Regions from separate parts of the Jejuibacter calystegiae genome, predicted to be linked through region 2. Evidence: predicted binding sites of a transcription regulator. Region 2 holds the regulator's gene; each other region holds the start of a gene.

Region 1 (4,028 bases), 1.5 Mb from region 2:
CGCTGGGACCGATGTTGCGCCATTGCGTAGTGGCTTCGCCCGACTATGTGGCGAGGTACGGCAAACCCCGCACTCCTTCTGAACTGCATCAACACCGCTGCATCAACTGGCGCTGGCCAGGGCAGATACACCCTTATCAGTGGGAGTTTCAGCGCGATAGTGGCTGGTTCCGGGTGGCGGTTAACGGCCCTTTGATCGTCAACGATCTCCGGGCGATGCTCGACGCTGCCGTCAACGGCGTTGGCATCGCCTTTAGCGTTGAAGCCTGGGCGACGCCGCTAATCCGCGAGGGGCGTCTGGTCACCATGCTCGAACCCTGGTGCGCGCCGTTCGACGGCTTTTATTTCTGCTATCCGCGCCAGAGGCACCACCTGGCCGCCATGCGGGCATTCATCGACTTCCTGAAGCAACATGTCAGGTAAAACGCCTGATTATATACATCTGACTTCATAATCTATGAAGTTTCCCGCCGATTATTCTTGCTGACTTAATCCATAGACTGCTCTTCGTGAACAGGGCGCATGCCCGATCGCCATCAACAGAAGGAATGACCATGAACGATATATCCAACAAAGTCGTCCTGATAACGGGAGCCAGTAGCGGTATTGGCGCAGCTACGGCACGCCATCTTGCCGGTTCAGGGGCCAGATTAATGCTGGGCGCGCGGCGCGGCGACCGCCTGGAACAACTGGTAAGCGAGATTCGCGAAGCGGGCGGCGAAGCCGACTTTCGCGAACTGGACGTTACCGACATCGAATCGATGCAGGCCTTTGTCGCCGCGGCGCGGGAAAGCTATGGCTGTATCGACGTGATAATCAACAATGCCGGTGTGATGCCACTATCGAAGCTGGAGGCACTCAAGCTCGACGAGTGGAACAGGATGATCGACGTTAACATCCGCGGCGTGCTCCACGGTATCGCAGCGGCACTTCCCCTCATGCAAAGCCAGGGCTCAGGGCAGGTCATCAACCTGTCGTCGATCGGCGGCCATAGCGTAGTACCGACGGCTGCGGTCTATTCCGCCACCAAGTTTGCCGTTATGGCTATTTCCGAAGGTTTGCGTCAGGAGGTCGGCGGCAATATTCGCGTTAGCGTTATCAGTCCGGGAGTGACCGAATCCGAACTGGCGGATACCATCACCGATGCCTCCGCCCGTGAGGCCATGAAGTCGTTCCGTGCCGGTGCGATGCCGGCAGAAGCTATCGCCCGCGCCATCGCCTTTGCCATTGCGCAACCGCCCGATGTCGATGTCAGCGAAATCATCGTGCGGCCAACGGCAAGCCCGTACTGATTTCTCCTGCCAATAAAAAACCCCGGCGTCCGGAGACGTCGGGGTTTGTTAGCTGCGAGCGCTTTATCAGGCTTCGATCGCGGCTCGCAGCTTTTTCATCGCGTTCTTTTCAAGCTGACGCACACGTTCGGCGGAAACGCCGTAGCAGTCGGCCAGTTCCTGCAGCGTGCTCTTGTTGTCTTCATCGAGCCAGCGGGCGCGAATAATATGCTGGCTACGCTCGTCCAGACCCTGCATCGCGTCAGAGAGCTTATCCGCGGCGTGCTCTTCCCAGTTATCATCCTCAATGCCATCGGCAAAGTTCGAGGTTTTGTCCTGCAAAAAGAGCACCGGCGCCATCGGCTGGCCGTCGTGGGAATCATCGTCGGACGGCATATCGAACGTCATGTCCTGGGCCGCCATTCGCGACTCCATTTCACGCACGTCCTTACTGCTGACGCCCAGTTCCCTGGCCACCATCTCGACTTCGTCCTGATTAAACCAGCCAAGACGCTGCTTGGTTTTACGCAGGTTGAAGAACAGCTTGCGCTGGGCTTTGGTGGTCGCCACTTTAACGATACGCCAGTTGCGCAGCACATACTCGTGGATCTCCGCCTTGATCCAGTGAACGGCGAAAGAGACCAGACGCACCCCGACCTCCGGGTTAAAGCGGCGCACCGCTTTCATCAGGCCGATATTCCCTTCCTGGATCAGGTCCGCCTGCGGCAGGCCATAGCCGGCATAGTTACGAGCGATATGAACAACAAAGCGCAGGTGGGACAGGATCAGCTTCTTAGCTGCTTCCAGATCGCCCTGGTAATGCAGCCTTTCAGCAAGCGCCCGCTCTTCCTCAGCCGACAACATCGGCCAGGCATTGGCGGCCCGGATATAAGACTCCAGGTTACCCACCGGGGCTAAAGCTAAATTTTGCATCTCGTTGGTCATTCAAATCCTCACAATTCTTTTTTACTCCGCGTCGTCCCCATCAGGCAACGCCGCTCCGGAGCGACATTTGCTGTTGCGAGCATACGCGCTTCAGTAACATCAGACAGTGATTTTATCCACAAGTTCAATGTCGAATTGTGAATAAGAATATCAAAAAAATGTGACGATGCTATGAAAGCGCAGGCAGGGAGTAGAAAGAGTCAACATACTGCTCATTCCCTGCTGACGGGATCTCGCAAGCAGGGAATGAGTATACCAGAGATTTATCAGTCAGGGGTAAAGTGACGTAAATGTTGCACAGTGGCAAGCCAGGCTGCCACCCAACCAATCATCGAGGAGACCAGTAGCAGCAGCAGACACTCGTCGAATGACAGGCCGCTGAGTTCGAACTTAGTACCAAACACCCGGGCCACTTCGCTAACGGCAGACGAAAGCCGCAGCACCAGCACCTCTGACAGAATCAACGACAGAAAAGCGCCGCTAAAGCCCAGCAGCGCCCCGCCGTACAGGAAGGGACGCAGAATAAAGCCGTCGGTGGCGCCAATCAGCTTCTGCACGTTGATCGTGTCGCGGCGGGCGAAGATGCTCAACCGCACGCTGTTGCCGATAACCAGGAACACTGCGGCGACCATCAGCACGCCGATCATTGCCGCCACGCGGCCCACCAGTCCGGTCAGCGCCGCCAGCCGGGCAAACCAGCTGTCGTCCATACGCACTTCATCAATTCCCTGAACCCGGGAAATTCTGTCACGTAGCGTATTCAGCGAATCGGTCCCCTGGAAGTCTACCTTCGGCTCCACCACCGCCACGGCCGGTAGCGGGTTTTCTTCCAGCATATCCAGCGCGCCGCCAAAGCCGGACCAGTTACGGAATTCCCCCAGGGCTTCGTCTCTGGAGAGGTAGTTCACCTTCTCTACCCCCTCTTCGCTCTGAATCTGCGCCACCACCTGCTGGGCTGCGCTATCATCCAGCGTCTTATCCATATAAACGGTGATTTGCGGAGAGGGATAATACTGGGTCGCCGCATGGTTCACGTTTTTGTACACCATGTAGCAGACGCTCGGCAGCGTCAGGGAGATGGCAATCACCATCACTGTCAGAAAGGTGGCGAAGGGTTTATCCCGCAGATCCTGCAGGGCTCCCTGCCAGGCATAGCGAAACTGTTCGTTAACGCCGCCCTTCACGCCCTTGCGCCTTGGCTGGGAGGAACGATTACCGCCGCTACTGACCCGCTGTTTCGCCAGGCGGCCCAGTTCGCCCAGTCGACCGGAGGATTTCCCGCCGCGCGGGTTCCGGCTGTTAAATTGCTTGATCCTGGATACCAGCTTGCGTCTATTCACCGGCGGCGCCTCCGTGCAGATGTCCTTCGCTCAGGTTCAGCACCCGATACGGGCACCGTGAAATCAGCGCAAGGTCGTGGGTCGCCATCAGCACCGTGACCCCTACGCGGTTAAACTCCTCGAACAGGCGCAGAATGCCTTCCGACAGGGCGCCGTCCAGGTTACCGGTCGGTTCATCCGCCAGCAACACGGCGGGCTTATTCACCACGGCGCGGGCGATGCCCACCCGCTGTTGTTCACCACCGGAAAGCTGAATAGGAAAACTTTTCGCTTTGTCGAGCAGCCCGACCTTGTCCAGCGCCGCGCTGACGCGGCGGCGAATATCTTCACCGCTGGCACCCGCAATAATCAGCGGGATCGCCACGTTGTCATATACGGTACGGTCCATTAACAGGTGGTGGTCCTGGAAAATCATGCCGATCTGACGTCGCAGGAAGGGAACCTCACGCGCTTTCAGGCGGCTGATATCATGG
Region 2 (4,028 bases):
TCATCCTCCTGATGCAGGGCTTCCTGGATTTGACCAAACAACAGGCGCAGCCGTGCTTCCCGTTCAGGCTCCAGCCCTTCCTGCGCCAGGCGGCGACTAAAGACATCGTCCACGCTCAGTTCGCTCAGGGTTTCTTTATGCTGGTTATCGATAGCCCGCTGGCGCTGTTCGCGGCTGCGGCGAATCAGTATCACCTCCAGCGGCAGATCTTCCGTCAACTGGCGGATGTGGCGCTGCATATCGTGCAGGTATTCGTCGGTGGTGACTTCAATATCCAGCCAGGTGACCGGTTGTTCAGGAGCGTCGCGCCAGATGCTGAGCTGCTGTTCAATCTCTGCCAGCGAGCCCTTGATTAGCGCCAGCGGTTGGGTGACGGGCACCGGTAGTGCTTTGATTTCGGTAAGAGCGGCGTCTTCAAAGCTGACCAGACTGACGCTCTTCTCTTTGCCGGTTTCGTCAAAGCTCAGGGCAATGGGAGATCCGCTGTAACGCACGTGTGCCATGCCGCCCACGCTCTGGGGGCGGTGGATATGGCCCAGGGCGATGTAGTCGGCAGGCGGAAAATTCTGGGCAGGAAAGGCGTCCAGGCTGCCGATATAGATATCGCGTACCGAATCGCTGGTGGTGACGCCGACGGCGGTCAGATGGCCGGTGGCGATAATGGGCAAATCGCGCTGGCCGCGTAGCGCCAGTGCCTTCTCGTGAACATGTTGATAGTGCTGGCTGATAGCCTCCAGCAACGAGAGCTGTTTGTCGCGGCCATCCTGCCCCGCCTGGCTCTGCAGCAGATCCCGCGGTCGCAAAAAAGGGATGGGACACAGAATGGCGCCGGGCGTGCCGTCGCGGCTTATGATCTCCAGCGGTTCATCGGTGGGGGTCGCCACCACGCAGGTGTTCAGACAGGCCAACAGTTCCCGGGACTCGTTCAGGGTGGCTACCGAATCATGGTTGCCCGCCAGAATATAGAGCGCGCAGCCGGTCTGCTGCAATCTGACCACAAAGCGGTTATACAGCTCGCGGGCGTAGCTGGGCGGCGAACCGGTATCGAAAATATCCCCCGCCACAATAATGGCGTCCGCCTGGTGATGTTCGGCCTGTGCCAGCAGCCAGTCGAGAAAGGCCTGATGTTCGGCAGCCCGGCTTTTGGTATAGAAATTCTGGCCGAGGTGCCAGTCAGAGGTGTGAATGATCCGCATAATCCCGGTTCCGGTGGCAAAAAAGCGTGAGGGGGATTATAAACAACCTGGAAGCCAGTGCGCCTCTTCTGTGACGGTATCCGTCATTAAAGGGTCATGTTTTTCATAAATCTGTCATAAAAGTGACGCATAATGGCGCGCATTACAAAATGGCAACCCGCACCCTCGCGACGAGGGCAAGAAAAAATCAGACAGGGCGAATGATGGCGCGACGTATTCTGGTGGTAGAAGATGAGGCTCCAATCCGTGAAATGGTCTGTTTCGTACTTGAGCAGAATGGTTTCCTGCCGCTTGAAGCGGAAGATTACGATGCCGCTGTGGCACGGCTTAACGAACCCTGGCCTGACTTGATCCTGCTGGACTGGATGCTGCCTGGCGGTTCCGGGCTTCAGTTGATTAAGCACCTGAAGCGCCAGCCGATGACCCGGGATATTCCGGTAGTGATGCTCACCGCCCGGGGCGAAGAAGAAGACCGGGTGCGCGGACTGGAAACCGGCGCCGATGACTACATCACCAAACCCTTCTCTCCAAAAGAGCTGGTGGCGCGAATTAAGGCCGTGATGCGACGCATTTCGCCCATGGCGGTAGAGGAGCCTATCGAAATTGAAGGGCTAAGCCTCGATCCCACTTCTCACCGGGTGATGAACGGCGAGCGTCCGCTCGATATGGGGCCTACCGAATTTAAGCTTCTGCACTTCTTTATGACGCACCCCGAGCGGGTCTACAGCCGCGAGCAGCTTCTGAATCAGGTCTGGGGCACCAATGTGTACGTCGAGGATAGAACGGTGGATGTGCATATTCGTCGCCTGCGTAAGGTGCTGGAAAACAGCGGCCACGATCGCATGGTTCAGACGGTACGCGGCACTGGTTACCGTTTTTCTACCCGTTATTAATCTGTGATTCAGGAGTAAGCCCTTTGCTGGAACGGCTGTCGTGGAAAAGACTGGCCTTTGAGCTGGTCCTGTGTTGTCTGCCAGCGCTGCTGCTTGGCGCGCTGGTGGGGCACCTGCCGTGGTTTTTACTGGCTGCCGTGACGGGGCTTTTGATTTGGCACTTCCATAATTTGCTGCGGCTCTCCTGGTGGCTATGGGTGGATCGCAGCATGACGCCGCCGCCAGGGCGCGGTAGCTGGGAACCGCTGCTTTATGGACTGCATCAGATGCAGATGCGTAACAGGAAGAGGCGCAATGAGCTGGGAAGCCTGATCAAGCGCTTTCGCAGCGGCGCCGAATCACTGCCGGATGCGGTGGTGTTGACCACTGAAGAGGGGGCGATCTTCTGGTGTAATGGCCTGGCGCAGCAGTTGCTTAACCTGCGCTGGCCCGACGATAACGGCCAGAATATCCTGAACTTGCTGCGCTATCCCGAATTTAGCGACTACCTGAAGTTACGCGACTTTTCCCGCCCATTGAATCTGGTGCTGAACAGCGGCCGACATCTTGAATTCCGCGTGATGTCCTATAGCGATCGTCAGTGGCTGATAGTGGCCAGAGATGTGACCCAGATGCATCAACTGGAAGGGGCGAGGCGTAACTTTTTCGCCAACGTCAGCCATGAACTGCGCACGCCTCTGACGGTGCTCCAGGGCTATCTGGAGATGCTGCGTGAAGGCGAAGCGGATGGCGCGTTGCGTGATAAAGCGCTGTTAACCATGGAAGAGCAGACGCAGCGGATGGGCAGCCTGGTACAACAGTTGCTGACGCTGTCGCGGATTGAAGCTTCGCCCACCCTGGATCTGAGTGAAAGCGTGGATATTCCGGATATGCTGCGTCAGGTGGAGCAGGCCGCCCGCTCGTTGGGGCCGGATCATCAGTTCACTTTCGAGGTGGAGCCCGCCCTGAAGATTCGTGGCAATAGTGAACAGTTGCGCAGCGCCGTCTCGAATCTGGTCTATAACGCCATTAACCATACTCCCGCCGGATCGCATATCGCAGTGTGCTGGCAGCGGACGCCGCAAGGCGCGCGCTTTAGCGTGAGTGACGACGGTCCGGGAATTGCGGCCCACCATCTGCCGCGTCTGACGGAGCGTTTCTATCGGGTGGATAAAGCCCGTTCGCGCCAGAGCGGCGGTAGCGGCCTGGGGCTGGCTATCGTTAAACACGCCCTGAGCCACCATGATACCCGGCTGGAAGTGGAAAGCGTTCCCGGGCTGGGCAGCTGCTTTTCGTTCCAGATACCCGTCCGGTTGATTGATAATCGCACGGAGGGTTAACTCTCCCTTCGCCGCAGGGAATTAATGCCTGCGGCTGTTCGCTTTTTATTCGAATGATAAACCGGACTAAAGTTGAAGAATTGGTGCATCTGTCTGGATGTAATTATATGTTTAGTATATTACTCTGGTTTCAGGATCGCTTCTTGCCTTCAAACGCTATAAGCGTTTTAATTGGCCCCCATTATCGTCAGACTGACCAGAATTGCGTGGTATATCGATAAACAATTCTTCGCCACGCTTGTTGAGAAGCGTTTCTCACTGTCATTTTCTGATTAGACCGCTTTTTCACCACCCCGACGTGGCGAAAAATTTGCTAAAATCAACACCACATCCACAGGCAACTCGAATTTATGACCCATCGTTTAACTTCGCGTGACATCATCGCTCTGGGCTTTATGACCTTTGCGTTGTTCGTTGGCGCGGGCAACATTATCTTCCCGCCCATGGTTGGCTTACAGGCCGGCGAGCACGTCTGGTGGGCCTCTTTTGGCTTTCTGATTACCGCTGTTGGTCTGCCGGTGATGACCGTTGTAGCGCTGGCCCGGGTCGGCGGTGGAGTGGATAGCCTGAGCTCCCCCATTGGCCGCCGTGCCGGCATTCTGCTGGCAACCGTCTGCTAT
Region 3 (4,028 bases), 660 kb from region 2:
GAGCCGCTGGAGGCCAGCGACATCCCCTACCGCCACGATCGCCACCTGCTGCGCCTGGCGCTGGAAAAAGCGCTCCAGGCGCTGGGCTGATCAAGAAGCGGCGATAAACAGTTCGCGCAGCTGGTGAATCTGGTCGCGCAACGCCGCCGCCTCTTCGAACTCCAGATCCCGGGCGTGCTGCATCATCTGCTCTTCCAGTTGCTGAATCTTCTGCTGCAGCGCCTTCGGCGTCATCTCTGCCGCTTCCGGCGCTGCGGCCGCCCGACCGCGACCGCGTCCCTTCGCTTTGGTGCGCGCCAGCCCCTGGCCCAGCGCCAGAATATCCACCACCTTCTTGTTAAGCCCCTGGGGCACAATGCCGTGCTCTTCGTTATAGCGCTGCTGCTTCTCGCGACGGCGTTCGGTTTCGCCAATCGCCTTCGCCATGGAAGGAGTAATCTTATCGCCGTACAGAATCGCCTGGCCGTTAACGTTACGCGCAGCGCGGCCAATGGTCTGAATCAGGGAGCGTTCTGAACGCAGGAAGCCCTCTTTATCGGCATCAAGAATCGCCACCAGCGAGACTTCCGGCATATCCAGCCCCTCTCGCAGCAGGTTGATCCCCACCAGCACATCGAATTCGCCCAGTCGCAGGTCGCGAATAATCTCCATCCGCTCCACGGTATCGATATCCGAATGCAGATAGCGTACCCGCTCCCCGTGCTCTTCCAGATATTCGGTCAGGTCTTCCGCCATGCGTTTGGTCAGGGTGGTCACCAGCACCCGTTCGTTGCGTGCGGCACGTTGACGGATCTCCGACAGCAGATCGTCCACCTGAGTCGCTACCGGTCGGACCTCGATCATCGGATCCAGCAGGCCGGTAGGCCGCACCACCTGATCGATCACATCGCCGCCGGATTTTTCCATCTCGTAATTGCCCGGCGTCGCGGAAACGTAGATGGTCTGGGGCGCCAGCGCCTCGAACTCTTCAAACTTCAGCGGGCGGTTATCCAGCGCCGACGGCAGCCGAAAACCGTACTCTACCAGGGTCTCTTTACGCGCCCGGTCGCCGCGAAACATGCCGCCAATCTGGGGAATGGTCACGTGGGATTCATCCACCACCAGCAGTCCGTCTGCGGGCAGATAGTCGAACAGGGTCGGCGGCGGCTCGCCCGGGCCGCGCCCGGAAAGATAGCGTGAGTAGTTTTCGATGCCCGAGCAGTAGCCCAGCTCGTTCATCATCTCCAGATCGAACTGAGTACGCTGGCTCAGGCGCTGCTCTTCCAGCAGTTTATCGTTAGCCAGTAGCACTTTGCGGCGATCGGCCAGTTCGACTTTGATCTCTTCCATCGCCTGGATGATGCGCTCGCGCGGCGTCACATAGTGGGTTTTGGGGTAGATGGTGTAGCGCTGCACCGTGGACTCCACGTGGCCGGTCAGCGGATCGAACAGCGACAGCCGCTCCACTTCGTCATCGAACAGCTCCACCCGCAGCGCTATCTCGTCGGATTCCGCCGGGAAGATATCGATAACCTCGCCGCGCACCCGGAAGGTGCCGCGCTGGAACGCCTGATCGTTACGGGTGTATTGCAGCTCCGCCAGACGCCGCAGAATCGAACGCTGATCCACCAGCATCCCGACGGTCAGATGCAGCATCATCTTCAGGTAGAGGTCGGGATCGCCCAGACCATAGATAGCGGATACCGATGCCACCACCACCACATCGCGCCGCTCCAGCAGCGCTTTGGTGGCCGACAGTCGCATCTGCTCGATGTGCTCGTTCACAGAGGCATCTTTTTCAATAAAGGTATCGGAGCTGGGCACGTAAGCTTCGGGCTGATAGTAATCGTAATAAGAGACGAAATACTCCACCGCGTTTTCCGGGAAGAACTCCTTCATTTCGCCATACAGCTGCGCCGCCAGGGTTTTGTTCGGCGCCAGCACCATGGTGGGGCGCTGCAAATTCGCGATGACGTTGGCAATAGTGAAGGTTTTCCCCGAGCCGGTTACCCCCAGCAGAGTCTGGTGCGCCAGCCCGTCATCCAGCCCCTCGCAGAGGCGTTTAATGGCATCAGGCTGGTCGCCGGAAGGTTGGAAGGCGGAGTGGAGTTTTAACGCTTTGCTCATGGCGGGCTACCTGGTGGTGAAGAAGTGTGCAAGCCGGAGAGTAATTTTACTCGCCATGGCGGCTTTTGCCAATCACAATAGCTGGATGAAAACACAGTAACCTACCATTCATCACCCCTCTTCACACCGATTCACCGGTAAAAATCTGCCGTTTGGCCGCCGCATCGGATGATTTAACCTGGCGATTTCGGTTATCCCCAGAGAGCGGGTAAGTTTTAACATTTGTCAAGCAAGGCGATGAAAGTTTTATTTCCTGAGATGGCAGTTTTATGACAAGGATTGATTTTATTTAACTCGTTGAAATAAATTAATTTTTAAATAAAGGCGGCTTTGACACCAATTCAGGCGCGGACCGCGTCTTTTCTTGCTTACCGCAGGTTTTCTAACTCTAATGCACAAGGTTATCCACAGGAATAGTGGATAACTGCTCCAGGCCCACAGACCATGCCGTCTGTCCAAAAGCCCTGATTTGTGTGTGTCAGGCCGCAAAAAAAAGTTTTGCGCTTTTTTTTCTCTCTTAAACCGTCCGAGGCACATTCCAGTCTGGCACCATAAAGTCCCCTTTCTGCACCAAAAGGGCGAGCCCCCCGGCACCGGTGAAGTGCAGGCTGACGCCCCAGCCAGCAGAGTAAAACTCTGCATTGCAGCGTCTTATCCGTTTTTTTAGCGGGTGTCTGCTCTTTCCGCTCATTGAAATAGCTGGCAAGCGATTTGCAATGGTTCCTGATAGCCGCGCACGCGGTGGCCGATAACCCAGGCGGAGGAGTGAGCCATGTTGAGTGTACGCGCAGTGAATCAGTTTTACGGTGAGCGCCACGTATTATGGAATGTGGATCTGGAGCTGGCGCCGGGAGAGTGCACCTGTCTGTTAGGCGAGCCGGGCGCGGGTAAAACCACCCTGGCCAACTGTATCACCGGCCACCTGCCGGTACAGAGCGGCACCCTGCTCTGGCATGCCCCCGGTGGTCCGCCGGAGGATTTGCGTAATATGTCGGTCGCACGCAGGGCGGCACTGGGCATTGGCTACCTGCCCCAGGGTCGGCGGCTGTTTACTCAGCTTTCGGTCGAGGAGAATCTGCATATCGCGCACAGAGCGGTGAATACCGCTCCCCGCGCCATTCCGCCGCTGATCGACACCCTGTTTCCGGCGCTTTATGCCATCCGACATCTGCGCGCCAGCGCGCTGCCTGGTGTGCTGCAACAGCAGCTGTCGTTAGCTCTGGCGCTGGTCACTGCTCCACGGCTGCTGATTCTGGATGAGCCTCTGAGCGCACACCCGCAAACGCCGCTGGAAGAGATGGCGCTGCTGGTGAAACGGCTGGTTCAGGAGTTTGGAATGACGATTCTGATGGCCGAGTGCAGCCTGTCGTTCATCCGCAAAGTGGCGGATCGTTTCTGTCTACTGCATCGCGGCCGTAACCTGGCCCAGGGCAGGCCAGGTCAACTGGATGAACGACTACTGGGCTGGATGGCGCCTTAGGCGTCAAGCAGGGTCAGATCGAGCCACCGGTCGCCAGGTACGGCAGGATCCGTAAGCCAGGGGATCTCGCCAAGCATCGGCGCGGGCAACCGCTCGCGCAGCGTGGCAAGGTATTCCGCATGGCGGCGGCCGGGTTGCTGAACATTATTGGCGACCCAGCCCGCCAGCCGCAGCCCGGCGCTCTGCACCGCGGCGGCGGTCAGCAGCGCATGGTTGATGCAGCCAAGCTTAATCCCCACCACCAGAATGACCGGCAGTTGCTCTTCCACGACCCAGTCGGAAAAATAGCGGCGTTCAGACAGTGGCGTAAACCAGCCCCCGGCACCTTCCACCAGTACCCAGTCGGCCTGCTGCTCCAGAACACGCAGCCCGGCGGAAAGCTGGCTGAATTCAATAGGCCTGCCCTCTTCTGAGCTTACGATATGCGGCGAGGTCGGCTCCA
Region 4 (4,028 bases), 1.4 Mb from region 2:
GCACACGCATCGGGGAGTTATTCTGAATTAATAAGTATTATCGCGATAAGACAAGGCTTATTAGAGGATAGAAAAGAGTGTGGGAATAGCAAAATAATTTATTTAAAAGGGACCGTTAAGGCCCCTCGGACAGGGGTTATTTATCGGTTAACTGACCGATAATTTCTCTGACCAGTTGCACCCGATCGTCATTCGGGAACCACTTATTAGCCAGCATAATCACCGCAGTATTTTCCGCCGGAATAAACACCGCATAGGTAGAAAAACCGTTGGTAGAGCCGGTCTTATTATACCAGGTGCTACCGCTGGCGACTTTGGGCGGCGTAATGGCGCTGGCGCGCATCCCGTTAAGAATGCGTTTACCGCTATTGCCTGCCACCAGTTTTTCCGCATTCACCGGCCAGGGGTAGTATTCCCACATCATCGCCTGGGTGAAATCCCGGGTGTGGAAATACCCATGATGAGTGGCGGAAACCGCCTGCTGCCAGTCGTTATCCACCTTCTGCTGGCCCATATTAACGGCCAGCCAGCGGATCAGATCGGCGGAGCTGGATTTCAGCCCATAGGATTCGGCATCCAGCGGTCCAGGCGTCACCCGAACCGGCTGGTCTTCCTTGTTATATCCCTGGGCATAGTCCCCCATCTTATCCTGGGGCACCTCTATCCAGGTGTGATGCATCCCCATGGCGGGTAACAGCCGCTGCTCCATGGCCTGTTTAAAGGGTAATTCCAGCTGTCGGGCGCTAATCATCCCCAACAGCCCTATGCCCAGGTTAGAGTAAACCCGGCGGGAGCCCGGGGGCGAAGGCAGCCGCCAGGCTTTATACCAGGCCATCAGTTGAGGAGTATCCTGCACGCTGTCCGGCACAAACAGCGGCAGGCCGGAAGTATGGGTCGCCAGGTTGAGCAGCGTGACCCGGTCGAAGGCGCTATTCTTAAGTTCCGGCATCCGGTGGCTCACCGGATCGCGCCAGTCCATTTTGCCCTGCTCCACCGCATAGCTGGCCAGCGCGGCGGTAAAGGTCTTGCTCAGGGAGCCGATCTCAAACAGTGTCTGTTCAGTCACCGGCGTCTGGCTCTGCTTTGAGGCCACGCCGTAGTTATAAAAGCGGGTTTCACCGTTGTGCAGTACGGCAATCGCCATGCCCGGTAGCTGATATTTAGCCATTACCGGCTTAACAGCGGCATCAATAGCGCTATTGTGCTGCTGGGCCATCGCGCCAGACGCGCAGCACAATACAAGCCCGGAAATCATAAAACGCATCATCACCCAGAATCCTTTTTATTGTTTGTTGGCACCCACATCATTCAGTCCGACGGGACATAATGCAACCACGGAAGGCAATGTTATAAAACTGTAACAAATGACTCTTACACTGCTCCCTGGTCACGTGACTGAGACAGGAAGCCATAATGAGCAGACCCTTAACCGCCGTATTTAAACAAGAGCACCGGGAAGAGATTAGCAACCCCAGCGATAATCGCGCCTTTTCCCAGGTCGCCAGCGCATATCTTTCGCGCCGCCGCTTCTTACAGATGGGAATGGTGGCAGGCGCCGCCGTTACCCTGCCGTCGCTCCTGATGCCGCAAAACGCAGGCGCGAAAACGCCGCTCGCCCACGCCGTTGCGCTGGGTTTTGCCAGTATTCCGGTATCGACGGAAGACCGGGTTATCGTCCCCGAAGGTTATGTCGCCCGTCCCTTTTACCGCTGGGGCGATCCGGTGGGACTGCGCGATAATCTGCCCGCCTTTAAGCCTGATGCCACCAATACCACCGCCGAACAGGCGGCCCAGGCGGGCATGCACCATGATGGAATGGCCTGGTTCAGCCTGCCGCGCGGCTCTGATAATGCCGAACACGGACTGCTGGCGCTGAACCATGAATATATCGATAACGGCCTGCTGTTCCACGACGGCATGGCCGACTGGCGACTGGATAAAGCCCGTAAAGGTCAGAACGCCATGGGGATTTCGGTGATTGAGGTGCAAAAACGCGATGGCGACTGGACGGTGGTTCGTCCTTCGGAATATGCCCGCCGTATTACCGTGGGAACGCCAATGCAGCTTTCCGGCCCGGCGCGCCACCATACGCTGATGAAGACCGCCGCCGATCCGGCAGGTGAAACGGTATTCGGCACCATGCAGAACTGCTCCTGCGGCCATACCCCCTGGGGAACTTACCTGACCTGCGAAGAGAACTGGTCGGATATTTTTGTGAAACACGGCGAGCGCAACGCGCTGGAACAGCGCTACGGCATTAGCGACAGCGATGAATCTTACCGCTGGAGCGAGGTGGACGACCGCTTTAACGTCGATAAAACCCCGAATGAACCCAACCGTTTTGGCTGGGTGGTGGAAATTGATCCTTATTCGCCGGATTCTACTCCACGTAAACATAGCGCCCTGGGCCGCTTCAAGCATGAGGGGGCCACGGTAACCCTGGCGGATGACGGACGGGTGGTGGTCTATATGGGCGACGACCAGAAGTTTGAATATATCTATAAATTCGTTTCCGACGGCCGCTACAACCCGCAAGACCGTGAATCCAACATACGGCTGCTGGAGTCCGGCACCCTGTATGTGGCCCGCTTTAACGACGACGGCAGCGGCGAATGGCTGGCGCTGGTCCATGGCAAAAATGGGCTTGATAGCAGCAACGGTTTTGCCAGTCAGGCGGAAGTGCTGATCAAAACCCGACTGGCGGCGGACCTGCTGGGGGCCACTAAAATGGATCGCCCGGAGTGGGTAGCCGTCGATCCGAATCGCAGCGCCAGCGTCTACTGTACGCTGACCAACAACAGCGATCGCGGCACCGAAGGCAAAGCGCCGGTCGATGCCGCCAATCCCCGGGCGAAAAACCTGTTTGGTCATATCATGCACTGGACCGAAGCCGACGATTCACCGGCCTCTACCCGCTTTCAGTGGGATATTCTGGTGCTGGCAGGCCGTACCGACACCGACGATAAAAACGCCAAAGGCACCATGCAGGGCGCCGCCTTCGGCAGTCCGGACGGTCTTTCCTTCGACCATCGCGGCGTGCTGTGGATCCAGACGGATGTATCATCGTCCACCATTAACCAGAAGGCCTATGCCGGAATGGGCAATAACCAGATGGTGGCGACGGTGCCCGGCACCAATGAATACCGGCGTTTCCTGACCGGCCCGCGGGGCTGTGAAATTACCGGCATCGCCTTTACGCCGGATAACCGCACGCTGTTTATCAATATTCAGCATCCTGGTGAAGGCGGCGATGTCTCAGACCCTGCGAATCCCCAGGCGGTCTCCACCTGGCCGGATGCCCAACCCAACGGGCGACCCCGTTCGGCCACCGTGGTGATTACCCGGGAAGATGGCGGGCCGATCGGCACCTGATGCTAATGCCGCCCTGCGGGGCGGCATTGAGACGGATGACAAACCTGAGCCGAACGCGTTCGGCCTGAATCACCAGAAAAATAAACAAGGAAAATCAATTCATTGATTTTCGGCTGATAACCACAAAGAGGGAAAAACCACGTTTTTTCCCTCTTTGTCATCAACCTGAGTGCCGCCCTTCGGGGCGGCACTGCTGTCAGATAAACTCCACCCAGGCGCTGCCGCTATCGGCGGATCGCACGCAATTTTCCACCCAGCGTACCCCCATGGCGCCGGCATGAACATCCGGATACCAGAATTGTGCCAGGAAGTCGGTATCCCCTCTGTCACTGGCATCCATAGCGATGGCGAAACGCCGGTAGAGATTCGACCAGGCTTCGAACAGCCCTTCCGGATGTCCGGCGCCAATGCGATCTTCCTCCAGCGCCGTATCGACCAGATAAGGCATGCCGCGATCGAGTATCTGCGCCGGTTGTCCCTGCACTTCATAGCGCAGTTGATTGGGGTGCTCATCCCACCATTCCAGACTGGCCTTCTCGCCGACAATGCGCACCTTCTGACTGTGCATCGCCCCGCTGTTCACCGCTGACGTCCACATGGAGCCGACCGCGCCGTTGTCATACTCCATCAATACAAAGGCGTTATCTTCCAGCGGT

What was found. Region 2 encodes PhoB, which activates phosphate uptake and scavenging genes when phosphate is short. Its sites were predicted from a motif close to CTGTCATAAAACTGNCNNAT; they were not measured.
Region 1: the regulator PhoB is predicted to act here: its motif matches at 2,374-2,393, upstream of rpoH (RNA polymerase sigma factor RpoH).
Region 3: the regulator PhoB is predicted to act here: its motif matches at 2,363-2,382, upstream of uvrB (excinuclease ABC subunit UvrB).
Region 4: the regulator PhoB is predicted to act here: its motif matches at 1,345-1,364, upstream of FEM41_RS17455 (PhoX family protein).

Annotation. Positions count from the first base shown of each region.
Region 1 is NZ_CP040428.1:831,077-835,104, forward strand. It holds gene FEM41_RS03950 (LysR family transcriptional regulator) at 1-422, shown strand, start outside; gene FEM41_RS03955 (SDR family oxidoreductase) at 548-1,291, shown strand; gene rpoH (RNA polymerase sigma factor RpoH) at 1,358-2,215, opposite strand; gene ftsX (permease-like cell division protein FtsX) at 2,482-3,555, opposite strand; gene ftsE (cell division ATP-binding protein FtsE) at 3,548-4,028, opposite strand, start outside.
Region 2 is NZ_CP040428.1:2,337,778-2,341,805, forward strand. It holds gene sbcD (exonuclease subunit SbcD) at 1-1,196, opposite strand, end outside; gene phoB (phosphate response regulator transcription factor PhoB) at 1,400-2,089, shown strand; gene phoR (phosphate regulon sensor histidine kinase PhoR) at 2,113-3,408, shown strand; gene brnQ (branched-chain amino acid transporter carrier protein BrnQ) at 3,759-4,028, shown strand, end outside.
Region 3 is NZ_CP040428.1:3,001,109-3,005,136, reverse strand. It holds gene yvcK (uridine diphosphate-N-acetylglucosamine-binding protein YvcK) at 1-90, shown strand, start outside; gene uvrB (excinuclease ABC subunit UvrB) at 91-2,106, opposite strand; gene FEM41_RS13765 (ABC transporter ATP-binding protein) at 2,879-3,586, shown strand; gene bioD (dethiobiotin synthase) at 3,583-4,028, opposite strand, start outside.
Region 4 is NZ_CP040428.1:3,780,081-3,784,108, forward strand. It holds gene ampC (class C beta-lactamase) at 137-1,264, opposite strand; gene FEM41_RS17455 (PhoX family protein) at 1,414-3,372, shown strand; gene FEM41_RS17460 (Gfo/Idh/MocA family protein) at 3,569-4,028, opposite strand, start outside.